2 regions of the Agromyces archimandritae genome follow, and region 2 is predicted to be linked to the other one. Evidence: riboswitches for the same ligand, from Rfam matches in the RefSeq annotation. Region 2 holds a riboswitch; the other holds the start of a gene.

Region 1 (14,308 bases), 250 kb from region 2:
TCAGCTCGGCCCGGAGGGCGTCGATCCGCAGCAGCAGGTCACGGGTCGATCCCGCATCGGGGGCCGGCGCGGATGCGGGGGCGGCGGCGGGCTGCGGCACGGCGCGGCCGAACATCGCGGGGCTGGGCCTCGGTGCGGGTGCAGATGCAGGCGCGGGTGCAGAGGCAGGCGCAGGCGCGGGCGCGGCGACGGGTTCGGACGCGTCGGGCGCCGGAGCCGGGGCACGCGAGACAGGCGGGCGCGGATGCCCCGGCGCGCTCTGCGGCGATGGCGCCGGCGGCAGCGGCGACGCACCGGCATCCACTGCCTCGACCTCGTCGAACTCTTCGGCGAGCCAGGGCGGCCCGCCGCCGAGCAGGGCCGGTGCGGCGACGATCGGCTCGTCGTCGTCGATGTCGTTCATCACGACCGACCAGTCCGGCCCGGCCGAGATCACCCGGACGGCGACGGTCTCGCCGACGCTCATGAGCATCCGCAAGCGATCGAGGGGGTTGCCGGTGACATCGACACGTCGAACGTCCGCGACGACGGCGGGCGTCGTGGTGCGCGGATAGAGGACGAGCTCGGCGCGCTCGTCGCCGACCGCCCGGACCTTCGCGAGTACGACGTCGCCGACCCGGTACGCGCGCAGGGCCTCGGCGGCCGGGCGCAGATTCGCCGTGACGTCGATCCGGCGCGTGTCGGCGTCGTACAGCCCGGCGACCCGTTGACCCGGTGCGACGAGCCGGGAGATGGGCACGTCCTCGCTCGTGAGCTCCTCGGCGATCGTGGCCGGCATCTGCATGCCGACGTCGACGAGGGCGCGGCGTGCATCCACCCACTTGACCTCGCCCTCCACGGGACGGAGCGTGCGGGCCGGCCGGCGCTCGAGCAGCCCGGCGGCGAACGCCATCCGGAACGCGTCCGAGATGAGCTGCTCGGTCGCCCGCTCGCCGTCCTCGCGGCTGTAGGCGAACCGCAGGGGCGAGGTGCGGCGATCCGTCGTCCACCCGTGCCCGATCGGGTACACCCGTCCGGCTCCGCCGTAGACCTGCGTGCCCTCGGCCATCCGATTCGAGAATCCCCAGGAGATCGAGCTCGTCGGCATGAGGAAGAGGTCTGCCAGGTCTCCGGTCTCGCTCGCGACCCGATCGACGTCGATCCACGGATCCGACTGGCCGGACGGAATCGTGACGACGACCGTCGGACGCGTGCGCGTCGTGCCGTTCAGGAGGCCGGCGAGTGCGGCGGCCGAGGCTTCGTCGTCAATGCGCTGGATCCGGGACATGCCCGCAGCCTATGGGGATCAGGCGCGTCGGCACAGGATCCGTTCGCGGTGCCCCCGAAGTGGGGGATTCATGTTCGACAGCCCGGGGCTGCGTGAAAGGCGAAGAACGCCAGCTCGCATTCGGCCGATCTCCGGAAGGCCCGGAGCATCCGTCCGCGCACCTCGGGGGTCGAGCGCGAGGCGACGGCCATGACGGTATCGATCGCCTGCCGGGTCGTGATCTCGAAGGCCGGATCGCCGTACATGGCGAGCCAGTCGGCGTACGGGTGCTCCGGCGAGCGAGCTGCCGGACCCAGGTCACCGGCGATGAGACGCCGGCCGAGGTCGTCGTAGATCCAGAAGCAGGGCAGCACCGCGGCGATCAGCTCGGCGTATCCACCGCGTGCGGCGCTGGCGACGAGGTGGTCGAGGTACGCCGTGTTCACCGCATTCGGCCGGACGGGGTCGACGCCGGGGTCGCCGAGCCTGTCGTGGTGGTGTTCGAGCTCACCGTCGAGGCAGTGCTGCGCGCAGGCTGCCCAGAATGCCTGTTCGGGCGCCTCGGGGGCGAGCCGAGAGGCTTCGGCGAGCACCCGCGAGTAGCTGCGGAGGTAGTGGGCGTCCTGCGCGAGATACTCCTCGAATACGTCCGGCGGCAGTGTGCCGTCGGCAAGCCCCCGGACGAACGGGAGGGAGTCGATTCGTGCGCGGAGCTCGGCGATCTCACCCCACCAGGCGGCCTCGACCTCGGAGGCCGTCGGCGCGGTCGCGATCCCGCCCCGCGACCACAAGCCGGCGAAGTGGTGGACCGGGCCGTGCCCGCCGCCGACGTGGAGTTCTTCGCCGTGCCGCAGTGACTCCCTCAGCCAGCGACGCGCCTCGTCGACTGCGGGTTCCCAGCCGCCGAGCGAGATCCGCAGTGTGGCGATCGCCGACGAGAGCGAGCAGCCGGTGCCGTGGGTGGCGGTCGTCTCGATCCGGTCGCCGGAGAACTCGACGATCGTGGCGTTCACCGCATCGACGAGCGCGTCGGGAACGGTCGCACCGTCGAGGTGACCGCCCTTCGCGAGCACTCGCACGCCATACCCGGCCGAGACGACCTCGGCTTGTGCGACGATTCCGGTCCAGGCGGTTGCGGGTTCTGTTTCGGCGAGCACGGCGAGCTCGGCGATGTTCGGGGTGACCAGGTCGGCGAGCGGCAGCAGCGAGCGCAACGCGCGTTCGGCATCCAGGTCGAGCAGGCGGTCGCCGCTCGTCGCGACCATCACGGGGTCGAGCACGACGACGGGCGGTCGGACGCGTCGCAGCCACGAGGCGACCGCGTCGATGACGTCGGCGTTCGCGAGCATGCCGATCTTCACCGCATCGATGTCGATATCGTCGCTGATCGCGTCGAGCTGCTCGGCGAGGAATGCCGCCGGCGGCACGTGCACGCTCCGAACCCCGCGGGTGTTCTGCGCCGTCAGCGCGGCGATCGCCGCCATGCCGTACCCGCCGAGTGCGGAGATCGACTTTAGATCGGCCTGGATGCCGGCGCCGCCCGAGGGATCGCTACCCGCGATGCTGAGCACCCGAGGCACGCCCGGCATCCCCTTCACGGGTTCGGCACGGCCTCGACCGCCGGTCGGCATGGGGGCGGCAGCGGCCCAGCCGTCGGCGAACTCTCGCGCCGCCGCGGACGGGTCGGGCGCGGCGCAGATCGCCGACACGACGGCGACGCCCGCGGCATCCGCGCGGCGCAGCTCCGCGACATCCGCGAGGCCCACGCCGCCGATCGCGACGCACGGCAGCCCGGTCGCCGCGGCGATCTCGGCGAATCCGTCGATGCCGAGGGCCGGCGGATGGTCCAGCTTCGTCGGCGTCGGGCGGATGACGCCCACCCCGAGGTACGTGACCGTGCCCGGCGGCAGCTCGGCGACCGCCGCGAGATGTGCGGGCGTATTCGCCGTGAGACCGACGATCGCATCGGGGCCGAGCGCGGCGCGCGCCTCGAGGACGGCGGCATCGCCCTGCCCGAGGTGTACTCCGTCGACGCGGATCCCGCGCCGGCGTGCGGCGAGCACCGCATCCAGCCGGTCGTTCACGACGAACGCCGCCCGGCCGTCGATCACCCGCGCGAGTTCCGCGAGCTGCACGAGCAGCTGCTCGGACGTCGCGTGCTTGTCGCGCAACTGGACGATGCTCACGCCGCCTGCGACCGCCTCGGACACGACGTCGGCCACGCCCCGCTCGCCGCAGAGGCCGGCATCGGTCACGAGGTAGACGGACAGGTCGAGCGGATGCCCCGGGGTCATGCGCGCACCGCCGACGGCTCCGAGGCATCCGTCTCGCCCGAGAAGCCCGCATCGCCGGACGCGACAGCGACTCGTGCGCGACGACCCACGCCGTCGCCGTCGACGGCCTCGAGCGCATCGAGGAATCGGAGGGCGAACGTTCCCGGCCCGACGCGCGCGCCCGTCTCATCGACGGCGGCGAGTTCGGCCGAGACCGTGTACACGAGCGTCGCGGCCGTCGTGGCCGTGAATGCGTCGTGCTCGGTGCCGCGCGCGGCCGCGAGGAATGCGGCGGTCACGGCGCCGAGTGCGCATCCGCCGCCGGTGACCCGGGTGAGCAGTCCGTCGCCGTTCGCGACTCGCGCGGAGCGCCCGCCGCCGGTGATGAGGTCGATCGGGCCGGAGACGGCGACGACCGAGCCGAACTCCGCGGCAAGTCGGCTCGCCGCGCCGGCCGCGGCATCCGTAGAGTCCGCCGCATCCACGCCCCGTCCGCCGGCACCGGCACCGGCGAGCGCGAGGACCTCCGAGGCGTTGCCGCGGATCGCGGTCGGCCGGGATGCGACGAGGTCGCGGGCGAGCGCGGTGCGTATCGGCAGGGCGCCGATCGCGACCGGATCGAGCACCCAGGGCGTGCCGGCAGCGTTCGCCGCGGCGACGGCCTCGCGGCTCGCGGCCCGCTGCTCGGGGGTCGGTGTGCCGAGGTTCACGAGCAGGCCGCCGGCGATGCCGGCGAACAGCCCCGACTCCTCCCTGATGTCGACCATCGCCGGCGCCGCCCCGAGCGCGAGCAGCGCGTTGGCGGTGAAGTTCGTCACCACGCTGTTCGTGATGCAGTGCACCAGCGGCGTCGTGGATCGCACGCGGTCGAGCAGCTCGACGCTCGCGGCGGTCAGGTGGGCAGGGTCGGCGGGTGCGTGCGTCTGCATCGCGACATCCCTTCGCTAGTCCGAACTAGATCAGGTTCGACGGGTGTGATCTCAGCCGCGCGGTCGCGGCACCCCGTGTCACTGGGTGCGAGCATAGCCGTTCGCGGGCGACATCCCCAGCCGCATCCACGCCCCGCGCGGTACCATGCGGGCATGGGCCGATCGATCGCCGCGTTGCGGGTGGCGGACGTGTATCCGCTCTACGTGCAGAAGGTGGAGCGCAAGGGGCGCACGCGCGCCGAGCTCGACGAGGTCATCCGCTGGCTCACCGGCTTCGACGACGCCGAGTTGCGGCGGCACCTGGACGACGGCAGCGACTTCGAGCGTTTCTTCGCCGACGCGACGCTGAACCCGAAGGCCTCCGAGATCCGCGGCGTGATCTGCGGGGTGCGGGTCGAGGAGATCGAGGACCCGGTCACGCAGCGGGCGCGCTATCTCGACAAGCTCGTCGACGAGCTCGCCCGCGGCAAGGCCATGGAGAAGGTCCTCCGCAGCTGAGCGGCCGGGCGGCCGGGCCGCCCGCCCCGGCGCGGCACCCCGCCACGGATTCGGAGATCGCCACCGATTCGGAGCGATCCCGGTGTATCCATCCGAAACCGTGGCGATCTCCGGATCCGCGGCGGCGGCGCGAGGCGGCCGGCATGATCGCGTCGGTGGATGCCGGTACGCTCGCCGCATGCCCGTGAACCCCGAGGCCGTCGCCCGCGCCGGCGACCGCTGGATCTGGATCCCCGACGGGGCCGAACTCGTCGAGTCGGACGAGCTCCTCTTCGTCCGCTACCCCTGGTACCGCACGCCGTGGCAGTTGCAGCGCATGACGACGACCCGACCCGTCGAGACGGTGCTCGACGAGGGCCTCGCGCGGCTCCGCGAGGCCGATCCCGACGCGACGGCGGTCACCGCCTGGGTGAAGCTCGGCGCCCCCGAGGGGCTCGACGAGGCGCTCCTCGCCCGCGGCGCGGCCTACGACGAGACCGTCGACGTGCTCGGCCTCGACCTTCGCGAGGGGCTGCCGGATCTCGAACCCGGCCCCGCCGAGGTGCGTCCGGTGGCGAGCGCGGCCGACGTCGGTGCGGCGCGGCGCATCGATCTCGCGGCCTTCGGCAGCGCCCCGCACGATGCGGGTGCGGATGCCGATGCGCGATCGGCCCGCGAGAACGCCGAGAGCTGCGCGGCCGGCCGCGGCGGCGGGTTCCTGGCGCGGCTGGGCGACGAAGCCGTCGGCGCCGGCGGCGTGACGATCGACGGCGACACCGCCCGGCTTTGGGGCGCCGGCGTCCTGCCCGAGGCCCGCGGCCGCGGCGTCTACCGGGCGCTGCTCGCGGAACGGCTGGCCTACGGCATCCGCCACGGGGCGGCGCTCGCGCTCGTGAAGGGGCGCATCGACACCTCGGCGCCGACCCTGCGCCGGGCCGGGTTCACCGCCGTCGGGCAGGAGCGCAGCTACCGCCTGCCGCTCGACGCCGCGACGTAGGCTGACCTCATGAGCGATTCCGCAGCATCGCCCGCCGAGCGGGAGCCCGAGCCCGGCTTCGGCGTTGCCGTCGCGCAGTTCGCGCCGGGGCCGGTGCCGTCGTCGAACCTCGTCGAGATCACCGCGCTCGCCGAACGGGCCGCGGCCCGCGGGGCCGGCCTCGTCGTCTTCCCCGAGTATGCGAACGCCTTCACCCCGAAGCCGGGCCCCGAATGGCTGGGCGCCGCCGAACCCCTGGGCGGCCCCTTCGTCACGGCGCTCGCCGCGCTCGCGGAGCGCCTCGGCATCCACCTCGTCGCCGGGCTCCTCGAAACCGCCCCCGGCACCGCGCGCGTGCGCAACACGGTCGTCGCCGTCTCGCCGGCCGACGGCCTCGTGGCGAAGTATCGCAAGATGCACCTCTACGACGCCTTCGGCCAGCGCGAATCGGAATGGGTCGAACCCGGCGGCCTCGACGAACCCGAGCTCTTCGAGGCGGGCGGCCTGCGCTTCGGCCTCGAGACGTGTTACGACGCCCGGTTCCCCGAGGTCAGCAGGCGGCTCGTGGATGCCGGTGCCGACGTGATCTGCATGCCCGCCGAATGGGTGCGCGGTCCCCTGAAGGAAGCCCACTGGCGCACCCTCGTCACCGCCCGCGCGATCGAGAACACCGTGTACGTGCTCGCCGCCGACCACCCGGCGCCGGTCGGGGCCGGCAACAGCATGATCGTCGACCCGATGGGCGTCGAGCTCGCGACCGTCGGCGAGGGCCGGGGCCTCGGGATCGCGTGGGTGGATGCCGGGCGCATCCGCGACGTGCGGCGCACCAATCCGGCGCTCGAGCTGCGGCGCTTCACGGTCGTGCCGCGCTGACGCTGCGCCCTCAGCTCGGCTCAGCCCAGCCCGGCTCAGCCCAGCCCGGCTCAGCCCAGCCCGGCGAGCCGCGACGCGGCCTCGGCGAGCACCTCGTCGCGCTTGCAGAATGCGAAACGCACGAGGCTTCCGACCTCGCTCCGGCGCTCCGGGTGCACGAAGGCCGTGACGGGAACGCCGACGACGCCGGCCCGTTCGGGCAGCGTTCGGCAGAACGCGACCGCGTCGTGCCCGCCGAGGGGCGCCGCATCGGCGACGGCGAAGTAGCCGGCATCCGCCCGCGCCACGTCGAACCCGGCCGCCCGAAGGCCTGCGACGAGGGTCTCGCGTTTGCCGCGCATCCGATCCCGCATCGCGGCGAACACCTCGTCGCCGAGCCCGAGGCCGACGGCGATCGCCGGCTGGAACGGCGCCCCGTTCACGAAGGTCAGGTACTGCTTGACGGCCAGGACGGCGGTGATGAGCGGTGCGGGGCCGGTGATCCAGCCGATCTTCCACCCGGTGGTGTTGAAGGTCTTGCCGCCGGAGGAGATCGTGAGGGTGCGTTCGAACGCGCCCGGCAGGCTCGCGAGGGGCGTGTGCGGTCCGTCGAAGACGAGGTGCTCGTAGACCTCGTCGGTGACGATGATCGCGTCGTGGCGTTCGGCGAGTTCGACGACGAGTTCGAGGGTGGCCCGGTCGAAGACGGCCCCGGTGGGGTTGTGCGGCGCGTTCAGCAGGATGATCTTCGTGCGATCCGTGACGGCGCGGCGGAGCTCGTCGGGGTCGGGCCGCCAGTCGGGGAAGCGGAGCGGCACGGTGCGGTGGATGCCGCCGGCGCGCGCGACGAGGGCCGCGTACGCGTCGTACCAGGGCTCGAAGGTGACGACCTCGTCGCCGGTGTCGACGAGTGCGAGCAGCGCCGCGGCGAGCGCCTCGGTCGCGCCGGCGGTGACGAGGACTTCGCGGCCCGGGTCGAGGCGGATGCCGTACCACCGCTCCTGGTGGGCGGCGATCGCCTCGCGGAGGATGGGGTAGCCGATGCCCGGCGGGTACTGGTTGACGCCCTCGGCGATGGCCCGTTGCGCTTCGGCGAGGACCTCGGCGGGGCCGTCTTCGTCGGGGAAGCCCTGCCCGAGGTTGATGGCGCCCGTACGGAGGGCGAGCGCGCTCATCTCGGCGAAGATCGTCTGGGCGATCGTGCCGTCTTCGGCGAGGAGGCCGGCGCCGGCGGCGGTGCGCTGCCATGGTTCGAGTCGGGGTTCAGGGCTCACCCGTCCACGGTAGAACACGTAGCATGAGGCGGGGTGCCGTCACCGTGCACGGCCGGATTTCTGCGAGGTCATAGCCTCAGCACAGGCTGCTGAGACCGTCTGCTCAGATCGCCGCGCGAGACTGGCATCGCTTGGAAGGAGCAGACATGACCGACGCAGCATCCGGCCGCGAGCCGGAACAGCCCGAGCACACGAACGAGGCGGCGGCTGCCGAGCAGCAGGGCGCCCTCGAGACTCCCGCGGTGGATGCCGCGGCGCACCCCGAGCCCCAGGCGCAGACGCCGACGGCCGAGGCGCAGGCCCACGCGCCCGAGGCGCCGAAGCCGGCCGCATCCGCGACCCCCGCCGCATCCGAGCCATCCGCCCCCGAGCCGGTGCCGGCCCTGCGCCCCGCGGCCCAGCCGACGGGCACCCTCTACGCACCCGGCCAGGCGCCGCAGCCCTACCGGGCGGCCGCGTACGAGCACCAGCAGGCGCCGGCCCCGCAGCCCGCGTCCGCGCACGCCTCGGCGTCGACGGGGGCGGGCGCTCCGCCCGTGCCCCCGGCCTTCGGCGGCGGGCAGGCGCAGGCCACGCAGCCGACGCAGCCGATCGGTCCGGCCGGTCAGGCGCCGCAGAAGCCGAAGTCGCGCCTGGGCGTGGGCATCGCCGCCGGCCTCGTCGTCGGCGCCCTGATCGGCGGCGGTTCGGCCGCCGGCGTGACGGCCCTCATCCAGGCCAACAGCGACTCGCCGGCGCCGGCATCGGTGTCGAGCCCGCAGAACATCGTCGTGAACGACACCCGCAACGTCAACGAGATCACGGGCGTCGCCGCGAAGGCGGGCCCCTCGGTCGTGACGATCTCGGTCGCCGGCAACGAGGGCGCCGGCACGGGTTCGGGCGTGATCCTGAGCGAGGACGGCTATGTGCTCACGAACACGCATGTCGTCACCCTCGACGGCGCCACGGGCGACCCGACGATCCAGGTGAAGGACTCGGCGGGCCGGCTCTACACGGCCGAGCTCGTCGGCACCGACCCGCTGAGCGACCTAGCCGTCATCAAGCTGGCCGATGCGAAGGGCCTCGAGCCCATCGAGTTCGCCGACTCGTCCAAGCTCAACGTCGGCGACGCCGCGATCGCGATCGGTGCGCCGCTCGACCTGGCGAACACCGTGACGAACGGCATCGTCTCGGCGCTGAACCGTTCGATCAGCGTGGCGAGCTCGGCAGCCCCCGAGCAGAGCGACGAGCAGAGCGACGAGGGCCAGCAGGGCGGCCAGAACCCGTTCGACTTCTGGAACTACCCGGGGCAGGAGAACGAGGCCCCGCAGCAGCAGGCGAACCAGGGCCAGATCTCGATCCCGGTCGTGCAGACCGATGCGGCCATCAACCCCGGCAACTCGGGCGGTGCCCTGCTCGATGCCGACGGCAAGCTCATCGGCATCAACGTCGCGATCCTCGGCGCGGGCGGCTCCGAGGCGCAGGCCGGCAACATCGGCCTCGGCTTCGCGGTGCCCTCGAACCTCGCCGAGCGGGTCGCGAAGGAGCTCATCGAAGACGGCACGGCCAGCCACGGCCTGCTCGGGGCGACGGTCGGCGCGGCCGCCGCGGCCGAGGGCGCGAGCATGACGGGCGCCCTCATCAACGACGTGACCCCGGGCGGCGCGGCCGCCGAGGCCGGCCTGGAGGTCGGCGATGTCGTGACGACGTTCGACGGTCTGCCGATCACCGACCAGACCGATCTGACCGCGCAGGTCCGGGCGCTGCCCGGCGGGGCGAAGGCCGAGGTCGGCTTCGTCCGCGACGGCCAGACGCACACCGTCGAGGTCACCCTCGGCGAGCTGGAGAGCTGATCGCCGCTGACGCGAGGCCCCGCCCGGTGGATGCCGGGCGGGGCCTCTCCGCGTCGGCGCACGGCCGGCGGCGGCGCCCGAACGGCATCCGCACCCTCGCCGGGGTTCGGCCGCGCGGGGCCTCGCTGATAGGCTCGATCGACCCCCGGACCGAGTGAGGACCATGCCGAACGAGCACCATGAGGCGAGCCGCGACTCGCCGATCGGCGTTTCCTACGTCATGCCCGTGCTGAACGATGCGACGCACGTGCGCGCCGCCGTCGAGTCGATCCTCGTGCAGGACTTCGACGGCCCCTTCGAGGTGCTCATCGCGCTCGGGCCCTCGATCGACGGCACCGACGAGCTGGTCGCCGATCTCGCCAGCCGCGACGACCGCGTGCGCGTGCTCGAGAACGAGGTCGGATCCACGCCCTCGGGCCTGAACATCGGCATCCGCGCCGCACGGTTCCCCGTCGTCGTGCGGGTGGATGCGCATTCGGTGCTGCCCGTCGACTACACGCGGATCGCGGTCGAGACCCTCGAACGGACCGGGGCCGACAACGTCGGCGGCATCATGGACGCCCACGGCCGCACCGCCTTCGAGCGGGCGGTCGCCCTGGCCTACGGCACGAAGGTCGGCCTCGGCGGCACGCGGCTGCACGTCGGCGGCGAGGAGGGCCCGGCCGAGACGGTCTACCTCGGCGTGTTCCGCACGGATGCGCTGCGCCGCGTCGGCCTCTTCGACGAGGGCGTGAAGCGCGGGCAGGACTGGGAGCTGAATCGCAGGCTCCGCGAATCGGGCGGCACGGTGTGGTTCACGCCGCGCCTGTCGGTGATGTACCGGCCGCGGTCGCGCCCGGGGCTGCTCGTGCGGCAGATGTTCTCGACGGGGCTGTGGCGCGGCGAGCTCGCCCGCCGGTTCCCGGCCGCCAACGGCATCCGCTACTTCGCACCGCCGGCGATGGTCGCCGGCGTCGCCCTCGGCCTCGTGCTCGGCATCGCCGGCATCGTGCAGGCCGCGCTCGGCGCGACGCCGTGGCTGCTCATCGGCTTCGCGGTGCCCGCCCTCTACGCCCTCTTCGTCGTCGCCGCGACCCTCGCCTACGGCCGTGGAGCCGGGCCGCGCGCCGCCGCATGGTTTCTCGTAGTCTTGCCGTGCATACACGTGTCGTGGGGGATCGGCTTCATCCTCGGCTTCCTGTCGCTCACGGACGACATCGCCGCGCACACGGGAAGGTGAACCGCATGAGCGAAGCCCGCGCCGAACGCGGCAGACCAGGCAGCATCGCCGAACTGAAGCGCGTGAGCCAGCCGCCCGAGGTGCGCGGCCGGCGCAACGCCGAGCACTGGGTCGCCTCCCTGTACCTCCGCCGCTTCTCGCCGTACCTGACGTGGCTGTTCCTGAAGACGCGGATCTCGGCGAACGGCGTCACGGGCATCATGATCCTCGTCGGCTGGTCGACGGCGGCCGCCCTGCTCATCCCGGGGATCTGGGGGCCGGCGCTCGCCGTCGTCCTCGGGCAGCTGCAGATGCTCGTCGACTGCTGCGACGGCGAGGTCGCGCGCTGGCGCGGCACCTCGTCGCCGGCGGGCGTCTTCCTCGACAAGGTCGGCCATTACACGACCGAGGCGCTCATCCCGCTGGCCCTCGGCATCCGCGCCGCCGGGTATCCGCTGGAGTTCCCGGGCGACTTCCTCTGGACCACGATCGCCGCCCTCCTCGCGCTCGTCATCGTGCTGAACAAGGCGCTGAACGACATGGTGCACGTGGCCCGCGCGAACGCCGGGCTTCCGAAGCTCGCCGACACTCCGGGGGAGTCGGCGCCGCGCGGCGGCCTCGTCGCCACGCTCCGCCGCGCCGCGCGTTTCGTGCCGTTCCATCGCCTGTACCACTCGGTCGAGCTCACCCTGATCGCCTTCGGCGCCGCCCTCGTCGGCCTCTTCCTCGGCCAGCCGCTCACCGACCGCATCGTCGTCTCGGCGCTGCTGCCGCTCGCGGTGCTGGCCGTGCTCGGCCATTTCGTCGCGATCATGGCCTCGAGGCGGGTCCGTGCCTGAGAGCCCGGCCGCCGGGCGCGAGCGCGGCGAGCGGATGCCGGGGCCCGCCCCGCGGGTCGGCGTCGTCGTCCTCACGCAGGGCCGCAGGCCCGAAGAGCTCGCCGCCGGCATCCGCTCCGTGTTGACGCAGGCGGGCGTCGAACCCGACGTCGTCGTCGTCGGCAACGGCTGGGACCCGGCGACGGCCGATCCGGCGCTGCCGGAGGGCATCCGCACCCTGCACCTGCCCGAGAATCTCGGCATCCCGGCAGGCCGCAACCGCGGTGTGCCGCTCGTGTCGGGGGAGTGGCTCGCGTTCCTCGACGATGACGCCGCCTTCTCGCCGGGTCTCGTCGCTGGGGCGATCGCGAAGATGCGCGCCGAGCCGTCGATCGGGCTCGTGCAGCCGCGCGTCGACGACGAGGCGGGCGGGCCGGCCCCCAGGCGGTGGATCCCGCGGATCCGCAAGGGCGACCCGGCCCGCTCGTCGAACGTGTTCTCGTGCTGGGAGGGCGCGCTCGTCATGCCGCGCGCCGTCTTCGAGGCCGCCGGCGGCTGGGGCGACCCGTATTTCTACGCGCACGAGGGCGTCGAGCTCGCCTGGCGGGTCTGGGATGCGGGGTACCGCGCCTGGTACGCGGGCGACCTCGCCGCCACGCATCCCGTCATCCGGCAGACCCGCCACTCGCAGTACTGGCGGCTGAACGCCCGCAACCGGGTGTGGCTGGCCAAACGCAATCTGCCGTGGCTCATCGCGCCCGTCTACGTCGCGAGCTGGACGCTGCTGCAGCAGCTGCGCTTCGCGCGGAACCCCGCCGGCTTCCGCGCCTGGTGGGCCGGCTGGCGCGAGGGCTGGCGGGTTGACCCCGGCGGCCGGCGGCGGATGCGGTGGCGCACCGTGTGGCGTATGACGCTCGCCGGGCGGCCGCCGCTCGTCTGAGCACGCCTCCGCTCCCGGGTAACGATCGGGCACCGGTCCGCCCGGCCCCGCCGCATGCGGGGGTTCCCCCAGGCGGGCTCGCCTAGCCTGGAACGCGTGGGTTTGCAGAAAGACATCCGTCGTGCCGTGAAACTGGCGAAGGACATCGCCTGGTCGCGGAAGGCGCAGCGACGCCTCGCCGCGAAGCTCGCGGCGCAGCCGAAGCACGAAGCCCACCGCTTCAAGATCGGCGTGTACTTCGCCGACGGCAAGGTCAACCTGTACCAGCTGCGGCAGTGGTACCGGCCGCTCGCCAGGCTCGCCGAGCGCTGGCCCGTCGTCATCCTCTCGCGGGCCTCGGGGGCGGCCCTCGAGCTCCTCGACGAATCGCCGATCCCGGTCGCCTATGTGCGCAAGGTCGGCGACCTCGAGCGCTTCATCCATGCGCAGGACCTGCACATCGTGTTCTACGTCAACCAGAACGCGAAGAACTTCCAGATGATGCGCTACGGGCGCCGCTGGCACGTGTTCATCAACCACGGCGAGTCCGACAAGATGTACATGACGACGAACCAGTTCAAGGCCTACGACTACGCCCTCATCGCCGGCGACGCGGCCCGCGCCCGGCTCGGGCGGGTGCTCTGGGACTACGACTTCGACAAGCGGGCGATCCCCATCGGCCGCCCCCAGGCCGACCACTACCTCGACGGCGCGACGTTGCCGTACACGCCGGACGAGCGCGAAGTCGTCCTCTACGCGCCGACGTGGGAGGGCGACCGGCCCTCCGCCGCCTACGGCTCGATCGCCACGCACGGCGAGGCCCTCGTCGCCGCGCTCCTGGCGACCGGCCGGCACCGCGTCATCTACCGCCCGCATCCGCGATCCGGCGTCGTCGACCACGCCTACGGGGCGGCGAACCGGCGCATCATCGAGGCGATCGCCGCGGCGAACACCGCCGACCCGTCCGCGCAGCACGTCTACGACGACGGCCCCGACCTCGGCTGGCAGCTCGCCGCCGCCGACATGGCGATCGTCGACATCTCCGCGATGGTCTACGACCGGCTCGCCGCCGGCAAGCCCCTCATGATCACCCGGCCGGTGCATCCCGCCGCCGACGTCGACACGACCGGCTACCTGCAGGCCTGCGAGTGGCTGACCGCCGAGGACGCCCCGCAGCTCACCCGCCGCATCGCCGAGGTCGAAGCCGACGCCGAGGCGCAGGAGCGACTGCGTTTCTGGGTCGCCCGCTACTTCGGTGACACGACCCCGGGGGCGACGACGGCCCGCTTCCACGGCGCCGTCGAACATCTGATGGACGAGTGGGAGCGCTTCGCGGCGATCCACGCCGGCGAACCCGAGGTCGACGACGCCGAGGACCCGGAGGAGCCGGACGCCGACGCCGAGGCGCTCGTCGACTGAATCGCCCGGCCCGATGCCGCCGACCGGGCGGATACCATCGAAGGCGAGCCCGAGCCCCGCGCGGCGGCCGACCGCCCCGCGCGACCGATCGACAG
Region 2 (14,308 bases):
GACGTGGCTGCGGCTGCGGCCTTCGCGGCGGCGGCGGATGCCGTGGCGCGTTCCCTCGACGGCGACGTGCAGCGCATGGCGGGTCTTCGGGATCGACTGGTGGCAGGCGTGGCCGCCGCCGTTGCCGAGGCGCGGCTCTCGGGCGACGCGCAGTCAGTCGGCCGGCTTCCGGGCAACGCGCATTTCACCTTCCCGGGCTGCGAAGGAGACTCGCTCCTGTTCCTCCTGGATGCCGCCGGCGTCGCCGTCTCGACCGGGTCCGCGTGCACGGCGGGCGTACCGGAACCCTCGCATGTGCTGCTCGCGATGGGCCGGAGCGAAGCGGAGGCGCGCGGGGCGATCCGGGTCACCCTCGGGCACGACACCGTCGAGGCGGACGTGGATGCCTTCCTCGCCGCCCTTCCCGAGGCCTACGCGCGGGCATCCCGAGCCGGAATGGCCGGCCGGTCGACCTCGTTCGACCGCTGACCGGCCGACTCGCAGGCCGTCGCGCTTAGACTGGAGGGATGCGGGTTCTGGCTGCGATGTCGGGCGGCGTCGACAGCGCCGTCGCTGCGGCGCGCGCCGTCGAGGCCGGGCACGACGTCGTCGGCGTGCATCTGGCCCTCAGTCGCATGCCGGGCACCCTTCGCACGGGCAGCCGCGGCTGCTGCACGATCGAGGATTCGATGGATGCGCAGCGGGCGGCGAACGTGCTCGGCATCCCGTACTACGTGTGGGACTTCTCGGAGCGGTTCAAGGCCGATGTCGTCGACGATTTCATCGACGAATACGCGGCCGGCCGCACCCCGAATCCGTGCATGCGCTGCAACGAGCGCATCAAGTTCGCCGCGCTGCTGGAGAAAGCCCTCGCGCTCGGCTTCGACGCGGTCGCCACCGGCCACTACGCGAAGATCGTCGAGGATGCGGAGGGTCGCCGCGAACTGCACCGTGCCAGCGCGGAGGCGAAGGACCAGAGCTATGTGCTCGGCGTGCTGACGGCCGAGCAGCTCGCGCACGCCTACTTCCCGCTCGGCGACACCCCGTCGAAGACGCTCGTGCGCGAAGAGGCGGCCCGGCGCGGGCTGTCGGTCGCGCAGAAGCCCGACTCCTACGACATCTGCTTCATCAGCGACGGCGACACGAAGGGCTGGCTGGCCGAGAAGGTCGGCGCCGAACCCGGCGAGATCCTCGACCGCTCCGGGGAAGTGCTCGGCACCCACGACGGCGCCCGGGCGTACACGGTCGGGCAGCGGAAGGGCCTGGCGATCGGCCGGCCCGCCCCCGACGGCAAGCCGCGCTTCGTGCTCGAGATCCGGCCGAAGGAGAACACGGTCGTCGTCGGCCCGCGCGAGGCCCTCGCGATCGCCGCGATCGCCGGCGGGCGTTTCTCGTGGGCCGGGGAGCCTCCCGCCGACCCGGCGACGCCGTTCGCCTGCGAGGTGCAGATCCGCGCCCACGCCGACCCCGTTCCCGCGGTCGCGGTGCTGCGGGCCGGCTCCGACGGCGCCGACGAGCTCGTCGTGACGCCCGAGCGGCCGTTCGAGGGCGTGGCCCCCGGTCAGACCGCCGTCGTCTACCTCGGCACGCGCGTGCTCGGCCAGTTCACGATCGACCGCACCGTGTCGGCCGTACCGGTCGGAGCCTGAGCCCGAGCGGATCGCCTCCTACCGAGACCTCTGGGACGCCGCCTGAGGCATGCGCGCCAGGGGCCGGCCGCGCCCCGGCATCCCGAGCCGTGTCGGAGGCCGCCGGTAGGATCGGGCCGTGAGCGAGACGCAGGACTTCGACAGCGCCCGGGCCGAATGGGAGGAGCTGCGCGAGCAGATCGAGCGGTACCGTACCGCGTACTACTCCGAGGGAGTCAGCCTCGTCAGCGACGGGCAGTACGACGAACTCTTCCACCGCCTCGAAGCGCTCGAACGCGCCCACCCCGAGCTCGCCGGGCAGGACAGCCCGACCCAGGAGGTCGGCGCCGCGCTCGTCTCGGTCGGCTTCCCGCCGCACGAGCACGCCGAGCGGATGCTCTCCCTCGACAACGTCTTCAGCCTCAAGGAGTTCGCCGAGTGGGCCGCGAAGGTGCGCGAGGCCGCCGGGCGGGCCCCTCGCTGGCTCTCCGAGCTGAAGATCGACGGCCTGGCGATCAGCCTCGCCTACCGCGACGGGGTGCTCGAGACGGCCACCACCCGCGGCGACGGCCGCGTCGGCGAGGACATCACCGAGAACGTCGACTGGATCCCGGTCATCCCGCGGCGCCTCGTCGGCGAGGGCATCCCGCCCTTCTTCGAGGCCCGCGGCGAGGTGTTCATCGCGACCGCCGACTTCGAAGCCATGAACGGGCGCCAGCACGAACTGCAGGCCGCCTACGCCGCCGAGCAGGCCGCCGCCGGCAAAGACCCCGACGCGGTCGCCGTCCGCTTCCCCGAGTTCGCCAACGCCCGCAACGCCGCCGCCGGTAGCCTCCGGCAGCGCCGCGCCGAGAAGTCCGAGGCGCAGCGCGCGCTCATGCGCGAGCGCCTCGGCCGGCTCTCCCTCTATATCCACGGCATCGGCGCCTGGCAGCATCCCGAGCTGCCGAACCAGTCCGATCTGTACGGGCTGCTCAGCGGGTGGGGACTGCCCGTCTCGCCGCACTCCCGCGTCTTCGACACCGTCGAGGCGGTGCAGGCCTTCATCGAGGACTGCGGGGTGCACCGGCACGATTTCGAGCACGAGATCGACGGCATCGTCGTCAAAGTCGACGAGCTCGCCCTCCACGACGAGCTCGGGGCGACGAGCCGCGCGCCGCGCTGGGCGATCGCCTACAAGTACCCGCCCGAAGAGGTGGTGACCCGCCTCCTCGCGATCGAGGTCGGCATCGGCCGCACCGGGCGGGCCACCCCGTACGCGGTGATGGAACCCGTCAAGGTCGCCGGCAGCGTCGTCCAGCGGGCCACCCTGCACAACCAGGACGTGGTGCGCGCCAAGGGCGTGCGCGTGGGCGATTGGGTCGTGCTGCGGAAAGCCGGCGACGTCATCCCCGAGATCCTCGGGCCGGTCGCCGAGCGCCGCGACGGCAGCGAGCTCGAGTGGCGGATGCCGGAGGAATGCCCGGTCTGCGGCACACCCCTCCGCCCGATGAAGGAGGGCGATAAGGACCTCCGCTGCCCGAACGCGAGGTCGTGCCCGGCGCAGGTGCTCGGCCGCATCGAGCACATCGGCTCCCGCGGCGGCCTGGACATCGAGGCGCTCGGCGAGGTGACCGCATCCGCGCTCACCCGGCCCGAAGTCCCCGCGACGCCGCCGCTGGAGACCGAGGCGGGCCTCTTCGAGCTCACCGTCGACGAGCTCGTGCCGATCGTCGTGATCGTCAGAGACCCCGAGACCGGCGAGCCGAAGGAGGACCCGGAGACGGGCGAGCTCGTCCGCCGCGCACCGTTCCAGGTGCTCTCGCCGGCGACGTACCCGCCCGGCACCGAGGACTGGAGCCCCGCCGAACGTCGCAAGGCCGGCGTCAAGAAGGACTACCGCGTGCCCGTGCCGGCCAAGGCCGCCACGACCCTGCTCGACGAACTCGAGAAGGCGAAGACGAAACCGCTCTGGCGCCTCATCGTCTCCCTGAACATCCGGCACGTCGGCCCGGTGGCCGCGCGGGCGCTGGCCGACTGGTTCGGCTCCCTCGACGCGATCCGGGCGGCGAGCCCGGAGGAGCTGGCCGAGGTCGACGGGGTGGGCGCGATCATCGCCGACTCGCTCGCCGACTGGTTCGAGGTCGACTGGCACCGCGAGATCGTCGAGCGATGGACGGCCGCCGGCGTGCAGTGGGCGACACCCGGGCATCCGGGGCCCGGGGCTGCGGCGGATGCCGGGGGCGTCCTCGCCGGCCTCACGGTCGTCGCCACCGGCAGCCTCGAGGGCTACACGCGCGAGGGCGCGCAGGAGGCGATCATCGCCGCCGGCGGCAAAGCGGCCTCGAGCGTTTCGAAGAAGACCGACTTCGTCGCCGCCGGACCCGGCGCCGGATCCAAGCTCGCCAAGGCCGAAGAGCTCGGCATCCGGGTGCTGGATGCGGACGGCTTCCGCATCCTCGTCACGGAGGGCCCGGCGGGACTGCCGGAACCGCCCGCGGCCGACTGAGGAGGCCGGGCCGGCCGCGTCCGGCCCGGATAGAATCGAGTATCCCCACCCCGAGACGACGGAGCAGCATGTCTGAAATCAGTGCGGAGCAGGTCGCGCATCTCGCGAACCTCGCCCGCATCGCGCTCACCGAGGAAGAGATCGGCCACCTCACCACGGAACTCGGCCAGATCATGCGATCGGTCGAGAAGGTGAGCGAGGTCGCCGGGCCCGGCGTGCCGGCCACGAGCCACCCGATCCCGATGCAGAACGTCTTCCGCGACGACATCGTCGGCGACGACGTGCTCACCGCGGAGCAGGCGCTCGCCGGCGCCCCCGAGCGCGACGGCGACCGCTTCACCGTCTCGGCGATCCTGGGGGAGGAGCAGTGAGCGAGATCACCCGTCTGGCCGCCGCCGCCCTCGGCGAACGCCTCGCCGCCGGCGAGCTCAGCTCGGTCGAGGCGACCGAGGCCCACCTCGACCGCATCGCCGCCGTCGACGGCGCCGTCCACGCCTTCCTGCACGTCGACCGCGACGGCGCGCTCGCCGCGGCCGCCGACATCGACCGTCGCCGTGCCGCCGGCGAGGCCCTCGGCCCGCTCGCGGGCGTGCCGATCGCGATCAAAGACGTGCTCGTCACGAAGGGCATGCCCTCCACGGCCGGCTCCCGCATCCTCGAGGGATGGGTGCCGCCGTACGATGCGACCCCGGTCGTCAAGGTCCGCGAGGCCGGTCTCGTGCCGCTCGGCAAGACGAACATGGACGAGTTCGCGATGGGCTCCTCCACCGAGCACTCGGCGTACGGGCCCACCCACAATCCGTGGGACCTCGACCGCATCCCCGGCGGCTCCGGCGGCGGCTCGGCTGCATCCGTCGCCGCCTTCGAGGCCCCGCTCGCGCTCGGCAGCGACACCGGCGGATCCATCCGCCAGCCCGCGCACGTCACCGGCACGGTCGGCGTGAAGCCGACGTACGGCGCCGTCAGCCGCTACGGTTCGATCGCGCTGGCCTCCTCGCTCGACCAGATCGGCCCCGTCACCCGCAATGTGCTCGACGCGGCGCTGCTGCAGGACGTCATCGCCGGCCACGACCCGCGCGACTCGACCTCGATCCCGCGGCAGTGGCCCTCGATGGCCGAGGCCGTGCGCCGCGCCGACGTCTCGGGCCTGCGCATCGGCGTCGTCAAGGAGCTCGACGGCGACGGCTTCCAGGCCGGTGTCCGGCAGCGCTTCCACGAGTCGCTCGACCTCCTGCAGAAGCAGGGCGCCGAGATCGTCGAGGTCAGCGCCCCCCACTTCGAGTACGCGATCGCGGCCTACTACCTGATCCTGCCGGCCGAGGCGTCCTCGAACCTCGCGAAGTTCGACTCGGTGCGCTTCGGCCTGCGGGTGACCCCGCCCGGCGGCGGCACCGTCGAACAGGTCATGGCGGCCACCCGCGAGGCCGGTTTCGGCCCCGAGGTCAAGCGCCGCATCATCCTCGGCACCTACGCGCTGAGCGCCGGGTACTACGACGCCTACTACGGCAGCGCCCAGAAGGTGCGCACCCTCGTGCAGCGCGACTTCGACGCCGCCTTCGAGCAGGTCGACGTGCTCGCCTCGCCGACGGCGCCGACGACGGCCTTCAAGCTCGGCGAGAAGCTCGACGACCCGATGGCCATGTACCTGAACGACATCGCGACGATCCCGGCGAACCTCGCCGGCGTGCCCGGCATCTCGATCCCGGCCGGCCTCGCGCCCGAGGACGGGCTGCCCGTCGGCATCCAGTTCCTCGCCCCGGCGCACGAAGACACCCGCCTCTACAACGTGGGCGGCGCGCTCGAGCGGCTGCTCGAGGCCGAGTGGGGCGGTCCGCTGATCGCCCGCGCACCCGAACTCACCCCTGCGACCGAGGAAGGCGCACGCTGATGGCCCGCGCAGAACTGATGGACTACGACGAGGCCATCGCCCGCTTCGAACCGGTCATCGGCCTCGAGGTGCATGTCGAGCTCGCCACGGCGACCAAGATGTTCTCGGATGCGCCGAACCCCGCGAACTCCGCCAACCACGGCGCGTCGCCCAACACCCTGATCACGCCGGTGTGCCTCGGCCTGCCGGGCTCCCTGCCCGTGGTGAACGCCCAAGCGGTGCGCTACTCGATCAGCCTCGGGCTCGCCCTCGGCTGTTCCATCGCGGCCTCCAGCCGCTTCGCGCGGAAGAACTATTTCTACCCCGATCTCGCGAAGAACTACCAGATCTCCCAGTACGACGAGCCGATCGCCGAAGAGGGCTCCGTCGAGGTCGAACTCGACGACGGTCGTGTCTTCGAGGTGCCGATCGAGCGCGCGCACATGGAGGAGGACGCCGGCAAGCTCACTCACGTCGGCGGCGCCACCGGCCGCATCCAGGGCGCCGAGTACTCGCTCGTCGACTACAACCGTGCCGGCGTGCCCCTCGTCGAGATCGTCACGAAGCCGATCTTCGGCGCCGAGGCCGATGCGCCCCAGCTCGCTCGCGCCTACGTGTCGACGATCCGCGACATCGCCCTCTCGCTCGGCATCTCCGAGGCGCGCATGGAGCGCGGCAACCTGCGCTGCGATGCGAACGTCTCGCTCCGGCCCCGCGGTGAGACGAAGCTCGGCACCCGGACCGAGACGAAGAACGTGAACTCGTTCCGATCGATCGAACGCGCCGTCCGCTACGAGATCCAGCGGCAGGCTGCGATCCTCGCCTCCGGCGGCACGATCACGCAGGAGACGCGGCACTGGCACGAGGACACGGGCACGACGAGCGCCGGCCGTCCGAAGTCCGACGCCGACGACTACCGCTACTTCCCCGAGCCCGACCTGCTGCCGGTCGTCCCGTCGGCCGAGCTCATCGAGGAACTGCGCGCCGCGCTGCCCGAGCCGCCCGCCGCCCGCCGACGCCGGCTGAAGGCGGAGTGGGGCTTCACCGACCTCGAGTTCCAGGATGTGGCCAACTCGGGTCTGCTGAACGAGCTGGCCGCGACCGTCGCGGCCGGGGCGAGCCCCGCCGCCGCACGCAAGTGGTGGACGGGCGAGATCGCCCGCCTCGCGAACGCGAGCGAACGCGACGCTGCCTCGCTCGTCGAGCCCGCCCACGTCGCCGAGCTCGCCGCCCTCGTCGAGGCCGGCACCCTGACCGACCGCCTCGCCCGCCAGGTGCTCGAAGGCGTCGTCGCAGGCGAAGGCTCGCCGCAGGAGGTCGTCGACGCACGCGGGCTCGCCGTCGTCTCCGACGACGGGGCGCTCATCGCCGCAATCGACGAGGCGCTCGCCGCCCAGCCCGATGTGCTCGCGAAGATCCGCGACGGCAAGGTGCAGGCCGCCGGCGCCGTCATCGGCGCCGTGATGAAGGCCATGCAGGGCAAGGCAGACGCCGCGCGCGTGCGCGAACTCGTCCTCGAACGCGCGAACGCCTGAACGGCGGTGCCGGTCGCAGCGGATGCCGGGGTGCGATGTGCCCCGGCATCCGCTCGCCGCTGCATCCGCCGCACCCCCGGCAGTCGTCTCGGGGGACTGTCGGCCGGTCCGCGTAGGCTCGGAGCGTGAGCAAGCAGGACGGCTCGTCGCGGCAGGTGACGACGGGCCCCGTCGACGATTCGGGCAGCCCCATCCTGCACGTCGACATGGACGCGTTCTTCGCCTCCGTCGAGCTGCTGAAGCATCCCGAACTGCGCGGCAAACCGGTGATCGTCGGCGGCCGCTCGGGCCGCGGCGTGGTGTCGGCCGCGAGCTACGAGGCCCGGCGCTTCGGCGTCAACTCGGCCATGCCGATGTCGCGTGCGCTCATGCTCTGCCCGAACGCCGTCGTGCTGCCCGTGGACGGCAAGGCGTACTCGGCGATGTCGAAACGGGTGATGGCGATCTTCGAGCAGATCACGCCGCTCGTCGAGAAGCTCTCGATCGACGAGGCGTTCCTCGACGTGTCGGGGGCAAGGCGCCTGCACGGCTCGCCCGCCGAGATCGGGTGGATGCTGCGCCGGCGCGTGCACGAGGAGACGGGCCTGACCTGCTCGGTCGGGGTGGCGGCGACGAAGTTCGTCGCGAAGGTCGCCTCGGGCCGGGCGAAGCCCGACGGGCTGCTCGTGGTGCCGGCCGCCGATACGGTCGCCTTCCTGCATCCGCTGCCCGTCTCGGCGCTCTGGGGCGTCGGCGCGGTCACCGAGCAGTCGCTTGCGCGCCTCGGCCTCCGCACGGTCGGCGACGTCGCCGCGATGCCGCCGGCGGCCCTGGAACGCGCCGTCGGGCCGGCGCTCGCTTCGCGGCTCCTGCGCCTGGCCGTCGGCGACGATCCGCGCGCGGTCACGACGGGCCGCGAGGAGAAGAGCATCGGGCACGAATCGACCTTCTCGCACGATCTCACCGATCCGGCCGAGGTGCGCCGTGAACTGCTGCGGCTTGCGGAGAACGTCGGCGTGAGGCTCCGGAAAGCGGGGCTGACCGGCCGCACGGTCGTCCTGAAGTTCCGGTACGGAGACTTCCGCACCGTCACGCGTTCCCGCACGCTCGCAGAGCCGACCGATGTGGCACGCCGCATCTACGACGAGGCCGTGCAGGCGCTGCCCGAGCTCATGCCGGAGGGCACACGGGTGCGCCTCATCGGGGTGCGCGCCGAGGGCCTCGGCGAGTCGGGCGCCGGCCTCGCCCTGTGGGACCCGGATGAGGAGTGGCGGGGCGCCGAACGTGCGATCGACGAGGTGCATGCCCGCTTCGGCACCGGTCTCGTGCGACCGGCCGCGCTCGTCCGCCGCGGTGCGGATCGCGTCTCCACCTCGAAGCGGAAGGACCCCGGGACGTAGCCGCCGCCGCCACGTCCGCATCATGGGCCGGACGGTCACCGCGCGGGGTCTGGCCGCTCGCGCGTTCGGCGGGTAGCGTGGCGTGCATGGCTGATCTCGTCGTGGAACTCGCGAACACCGTCGGCGGCGTCGGGGTGAAGACCTCGTATGCCGATCCGATCGACATCGACGGCACGACCGTGATCCCGGTCGCCGTCGGGTACTACGGATTCGGTGCCGGCACCGGCGAAGTGGAGTCCGGTTCGGGCGGTGAGGCATCCGGGGGCGGGGGCGGCGGGGCATCCATCCCCGTCGGGGCATATATCGGCCGCGGCGACGACGTGCGCTTCGAACCGAACCTCATCGCGCTCATCGCGGTGAGCGTGCCGGCGATCTGGGTCGCGGGCCGCGCCCTCGCGCGCATCGTCCGCGCCCTCAAGCGCTGAGGCTATACTCGCAATCGAACACGGGAGTCCGGTGAGCCGGGCTGAGAGGAAGGTTCTCAACCTTCGACCGTCGAACCTGATCTGGATCATGCCAGCGCAGGGAGACTCAACGATCTCATTTCCCGTGCCTCTTTCACCTCGAACGAAAGGGCACGATACGTGCACGAGACAGCTGCATCCACCACCTCCGCATCCGCCGCGGCACCGGCCGCACCGGCCAGGCGTTTCCGCTGGCGGGTCGTCGACATCGTCGTCGCGAGCGTCATCGGCGTCGCGCTCGGCATCGTCTACTGGGCCTATGGCGCCGCGTGGGGGCCGATCTCGGCGCCCATCGAGGCGCTCCTGCCGGGGCTGCAGGCCGGTCCGGCCGCGCTCTGGGTCATCGCCGGCGTCATGGGCGCCCTCGTCATCCGCAAGCCGGGCGCCGCGATCTACACCGAGGTCGTCGCCGCGACCGTGTCGGCGCTCGTCGGCACCCAGTGGGGGCTGTTGACCCTCGAGGCCGGCCTCGTGCAGGGGCTGGGCGCCGAGATCGTCTTCCTCCTCTTCGCCTACCGCGTGTGGAACCCGGGCGTGGCCGTCCTCGCCGGTGCCGGTGCCGGCGCGGCGATGGCCCTGAACGACCTGCTCATCTACTACCCGGGAGCCTCGTCCGCGTTCACCACGATCTACGCCGTCGCCTCGGTCGTCGGCGGTTCCCTCATCGCCGGGCTGCTCGCCTGGGTCGCCGTCCGCGGCCTGGCGAGCACCGGGGCGCTCTCCAGCTTCGCCTCGGGGCGCACGGCGAAGCTCGCCGAAGACTGAGGGCGCCGGTGAGCGAGGTGCGCCCCGCAGCCGTCAGGGCCGAGGACTGGTCCTGGCGGCATGCGGGCCGCCGCAGCCATGCGGTCTCGGGCGCGAGCTTCGACATCGAAGCAGGGGAGCGGGTGCTGCTGCTCGGGGCCTCCGGGGCCGGGAAGTCCACGCTGCTGCACGGCCTGGCGGGGGTGCTCGGCGGCGATGAGGAGGGCGAGGCCGCCGGCCGCCTCCTCGTCGACGGCCGGCCGCCCGCGCCCGACGGCCGCAGCGGGCTCGTTCTGCAGGATCCCGATGCGCAGATCGTCATGTCGCGCCTCGCCGACGACGTCGCGTTCGGGTGCGAGAACCTCGGCGTCCCGCCCGAACGGATCGGCGCCAGGGTGCGCGGTGCGCTCGACGCGGTCGGGCTCGCCCTCCCGGCCGACCATCCGACGAGCGCCCTCTCGGGCGGGCAGCGCCAGCGGCTCGCCCTGGCCGGGGTGATCGCGATGCAGCCGGGCCTCGTCCTCCTCGACGAGCCGACGGCGAACCTCGACCCGGCCGGTGTCATCGAGGTCCGGGATGCCGTGGCGCGCTGCCTCGATGCGAGCGGGGCGACCCTGATCGTCGTCGAGCATCGCATCGAGGCCTGGTTGCCGCTGGTCGACCGGGTGATCGTGCTCGCCGCCGGTGGCGGCGTGCTCGCAGACGGCCCGCCCGACCGCGTCCTCGCCGACGCCTCGGGGGAGCTGGCGGCGGCCGGCGTCTGGCTGCCGGGCGCCGCGCCCGGGGCGACGGGAGCCGCTGCCGGTGGGGCGACCGATCCGGTCGCGGGGGCCGCGCCGTCGGCATCCGAGCCGCTCCTCACCGCCGACGGGCTCGCGGTCGGGCGATCCGGGGTCGCGGTGCGCACGGGCATCCGCACCCGCCTCGACGCCGGCCGCCTGCTGGCGATCACCGGCCCGAACGGGGTCGGCAAGACGACCCTCGGGCTCACCCTCGCCGGCCTCCTGCCGCCCGTCGCCGGCCGCCTCGAGGCGAGCGGGGCGCTCCGCGATGGGGCGCGATCCGCCCACCCGATCGAGTGGCGCTCGAAGCAGCTCCTGACCCGCATCGGCACGGTGTTCCAGCACCCCGAACACCAGTTCCTGCGCGGCAGCGTGCGCGCCGAGCTCGAGGTCGGGCCCGACGCCCTCCGCCTCGGCCGCCGCGAGCGCGACGCGCGCGTCGCCGGACTGCTCGACGCCTTGCGGCTGGATCGACTCGCCGGCGCGAACCCGTTCACCCTCTCGGGCGGCGAGAAGCGGCGCCTCTCGGTGGCGACGGCGCTCATCGCCAGGCCCCGCCTGCTCATCCTCGACGAACCCACCTTCGGGCAGGATGCGCGCACCTGGCAGGAGCTCGTCCGGCTCATCGCCGAGGTCCGCGACGGCGGCACCGGCATCGCCGCGATCACCCACGACGAAGCCTTCGCCGCCGCCCTCGGCGATGCGCGCCTGCATCTCGGCGCCCGGGCGGAGGTGCGGGCATGAGCATCGGCCTCGTGCGCGCGGGCCTGCCGCTGGCGTCGATCAACCCCGTCGCGAAGCTCCTCGCGGCCGTCCCGCTGAGCGTGGCCCTCATCCTCACCCTCGACCCGGTCTCGGCCGCGACGGCGCTCCTGGCCGAGCTCGCCCTGTTCGCCGCGGTCGGGCTCGGGCCGCTCGCGTTCTCGGTGCGAACGCTTCCGGTGTGGATCGCGGCCCCCCTCACCGGGGTGAGCATGCTGCTCTACGGCGAGTCGTCGGGGGCGACGTTCTTCGAGTTCGGGCTCATCCACATCAGCGAGGGCTCGATCCATATCGCCGCGTCGACGACGCTTCGCGTGCTCGCGATCGCGCTGCCGGCCGTCGTCCTGTTCCTCACGATCGACCCCACCGACCTCGCCGACGGCCTTGCGCAGACCCTGCGCCTGCCGGCCAGGTTCGTGCTCGGGGCGCTCGCGGCCCTTCGTCTGGCCGGCACCACGGTCGACGACTGGCGGATGCTCTCCCTCGCCCGGCGTGCGCGCGGCGTCGGCGACGGCGCTTTCCCGGTGCGGTTCGCCCGGCAGTCCCTCGCCCTCCTCGTGCTCGCGGTGCGCCGCGGCGGCACGCTCGCGACGGCGATGGAGGCCCGCGGCTTCGGCAGCGACGTGCCGCGCAGCTGGTGGCGCCCGGCTCGCTTCGGCCGCGCCGAGTGGGCGACGGTCGCGGCCGGGGCCGCCGTCGCGGCGCTCGCGGTGGGCGTGGCGGTCGCCACCGGCAGCTGGAATGTGATCTGGCATGGCTGAGACGGCGGGCCCCGAGTCGGTCGGCGCCCTGTCGCGGGGCTGGGCGCCGCATCTCGCACGCGTCGGCGCCGCCGTCCGTGCGGCCGGGCCGGCGCCCCTCGTCCTCATCGACGGCCCGAGCGGCTCGGGCAAGTCGACGCTCGCCGGGCTGCTCACCGCCGGGTCGGCGGCCCGGCCGAACCGAACCGAAGCCGTGCGCCTCGACGACGTCTACCCCGGCTGGGGCGGCCTCGAGGCCGCGGGGCGGATGCTCGCGCGCACCCTGATCGGGCCGCTCGCCGCCGGGCGACCCGGCCGCGTCCCGCTGTGGGACTGGGCGGCCGGCCGGCCGGGGGCGGTCCGCATCGTCCGGCCGGGCGGTGCGCTCGTGATCGAGGGGTGCGGGGCGTTCGCGGCAGGCGACGGCGTGCCGGCGGTGCGGGTGTGGATCCACGCCCCGGATGCCGCGCGCCGGCGTGAGGCGCTCGCGCGCGACGGCGGCGCGTTCGACGCGCACTGGGACGACTGGGATCGTCAGTGGCGCCGCCACCTCGCCGTGCACGGGCGCGGAGGGGCCGGCGTCATCCGGCTCCGCGGCCTGCCGGGCTGTCGCCGTCCGCGGCCCCGGGATACGGTAGTGCCATGAGCGACAACGAGACGTCGGCGGAGTACATCGCCGAATTCCTCGACGGGCCGCTCGAGGGGGAATACGTGCCTCGAGTGCTCGTCGACGGCCGGCCGGACGAACGGGTCGGCATGATCGCCGCGGTCGAGGGCCTCGAATCGGTGTTCTGGTACGAGCTGGTCGATTCGCGCGAGGTCGATGGGCAGCAGCGCGTCCGGTACCGCTTCGATGCGGGCGATTCGGATCCGGTCGAACCCGACGACGAGAACGACTGACGCGCGGCCCGTCGGGGCCGGCGGGCGGGTCAGCGGATCGAGCCGAACAGGGCGTTCACCATGATGATCGGATGCCCGAGGCGCCAGAAGACGCCTGGATCGCGAAGGTCGTCGGAGAGCTCGAGCGGCGAGGTCGCCGTGCCGCCTTCGTAGTCGATCGTGATGCGCCCGAGGCGGTCACCGGCGCGCCCGGTCGCGAAGTCGTCGATGCGGATGTCCGGCGCCTGAGCGCCGCCGCCGAACGCGGCCGTCTCCTGCCCGACCGAGGCGACGAGTTCGCTCCGCTGACCCCACGGCGTCGTGACCTTCGCGTACGAGGTGCCCGCTTCGACCAGGCGTCGGGGGCTCGCGGCGGACTCGACGTCGGCGAGGATCCGCTCGACGGCCGGATCGAGGGTCTCGTAGTCGGGCATGCGAAGCAGGACCCCGACGATGCGGACTGCGTCTTCGCCGGTGTCGGCGAGATCGGTGAATGCGAAGACGAGGCCGGCCTGATCGGTGTAGCTGCGGGAGAGCGCGCGGACGCGGTCGGGCATGTGCGCGATGACGTCGGGGATGGTGCGTTCGCCGAGCCCGGCACGTTCGCCGGCGTGGTCGATCATGTCGGCGAGGGCCGGCACGGCCATGATCATCGCCGTCAGCCGCGCGAGTTCGGTCGCGGTTCCGACGTTGTCGCCGGAGAGCCCGGTGGCGTCGTCGACGCGGGTGTGCTCGAAGCCGTGCTCGTCGAGCCAGGCGTTGGCGGCCTCGACGTAGGCGGCCGGGTTGCCGAACGCCCAGCGGACGAGGGTGTCGGCGTGGTTGTTGCTCGAGGCGAGGAGCACGGCCTGAACGACGTCGCGCTGGGTCCACGTCTCGCCCGGCGAGACGGGCAGGACCCGCGAGCCCTCCTTGTCGTAGTTCAGGTAGCCGCGGTAGTCCTCGGCGCCGATGCGGATGTCGGCGCCGTCGTCGCCCGCGGTGAGCGGTTGCGAGGCCTGCGTGACGAGCACGGTGACGAGCTTGGCGGCCCCGCCCATCGGCAGGGCCTCGTCGTCGCC

The links. A riboswitch is a leader RNA that binds a small molecule or an ion and turns the genes downstream of it on or off. The one in region 2 is predicted to bind thiamine pyrophosphate.
Region 1: linked by a shared signal. The riboswitch ahead of thiM (hydroxyethylthiazole kinase) and the one ahead of G127AT_RS14820 (ECF transporter S component) in region 2 are both predicted to bind thiamine pyrophosphate.

What each region holds. Positions count from the first base shown of each region.
Region 1 is NZ_CP071696.1:2,953,420-2,967,727, forward strand. It holds gene G127AT_RS13560 (hypothetical protein) at 1-1,267, opposite strand, end outside; gene G127AT_RS13565 (bifunctional hydroxymethylpyrimidine kinase/phosphomethylpyrimidine kinase) at 1,336-3,540, opposite strand; gene thiM (hydroxyethylthiazole kinase) at 3,537-4,448, opposite strand; TPP riboswitch at 4,439-4,534, opposite strand; gene G127AT_RS13575 (DUF2200 domain-containing protein) at 4,602-4,946, shown strand; gene G127AT_RS13580 (GNAT family N-acetyltransferase) at 5,125-5,922, shown strand; gene G127AT_RS13585 (carbon-nitrogen hydrolase family protein) at 5,932-6,774, shown strand; gene G127AT_RS13590 (aminotransferase class I/II-fold pyridoxal phosphate-dependent enzyme) at 6,825-8,027, opposite strand; gene G127AT_RS13595 (S1C family serine protease) at 8,174-9,859, shown strand; gene G127AT_RS13600 (glycosyltransferase family 2 protein) at 10,023-11,078, shown strand; gene G127AT_RS13605 (CDP-alcohol phosphatidyltransferase family protein) at 11,084-11,896, shown strand; gene G127AT_RS13610 (glycosyltransferase family 2 protein) at 11,931-12,815, shown strand; gene G127AT_RS13615 (CDP-glycerol glycerophosphotransferase family protein) at 12,912-14,213, shown strand.
Region 2 is NZ_CP071696.1:3,208,370-3,222,677, forward strand. It holds gene G127AT_RS14780 (cysteine desulfurase family protein) at 1-468, shown strand, start outside; gene mnmA (tRNA 2-thiouridine(34) synthase MnmA) at 507-1,628, shown strand; gene ligA (NAD-dependent DNA ligase LigA) at 1,747-4,095, shown strand; gene gatC (Asp-tRNA(Asn)/Glu-tRNA(Gln) amidotransferase subunit GatC) at 4,164-4,466, shown strand; gene gatA (Asp-tRNA(Asn)/Glu-tRNA(Gln) amidotransferase subunit GatA) at 4,463-5,983, shown strand; gene gatB (Asp-tRNA(Asn)/Glu-tRNA(Gln) amidotransferase subunit GatB) at 5,983-7,497, shown strand; gene G127AT_RS14810 (DNA polymerase IV) at 7,623-8,876, shown strand; gene G127AT_RS14815 (spore germination protein GerW family protein) at 8,963-9,301, shown strand; TPP riboswitch at 9,321-9,421, shown strand; gene G127AT_RS14820 (ECF transporter S component) at 9,461-10,105, shown strand; gene G127AT_RS14825 (ABC transporter ATP-binding protein) at 10,114-11,610, shown strand; gene G127AT_RS14830 (energy-coupling factor transporter transmembrane component T family protein) at 11,607-12,389, shown strand; gene G127AT_RS14835 (nucleoside/nucleotide kinase family protein) at 12,382-13,014, shown strand; gene G127AT_RS14840 (hypothetical protein) at 13,011-13,268, shown strand; gene G127AT_RS14845 (serine hydrolase) at 13,298-14,308, opposite strand, start outside.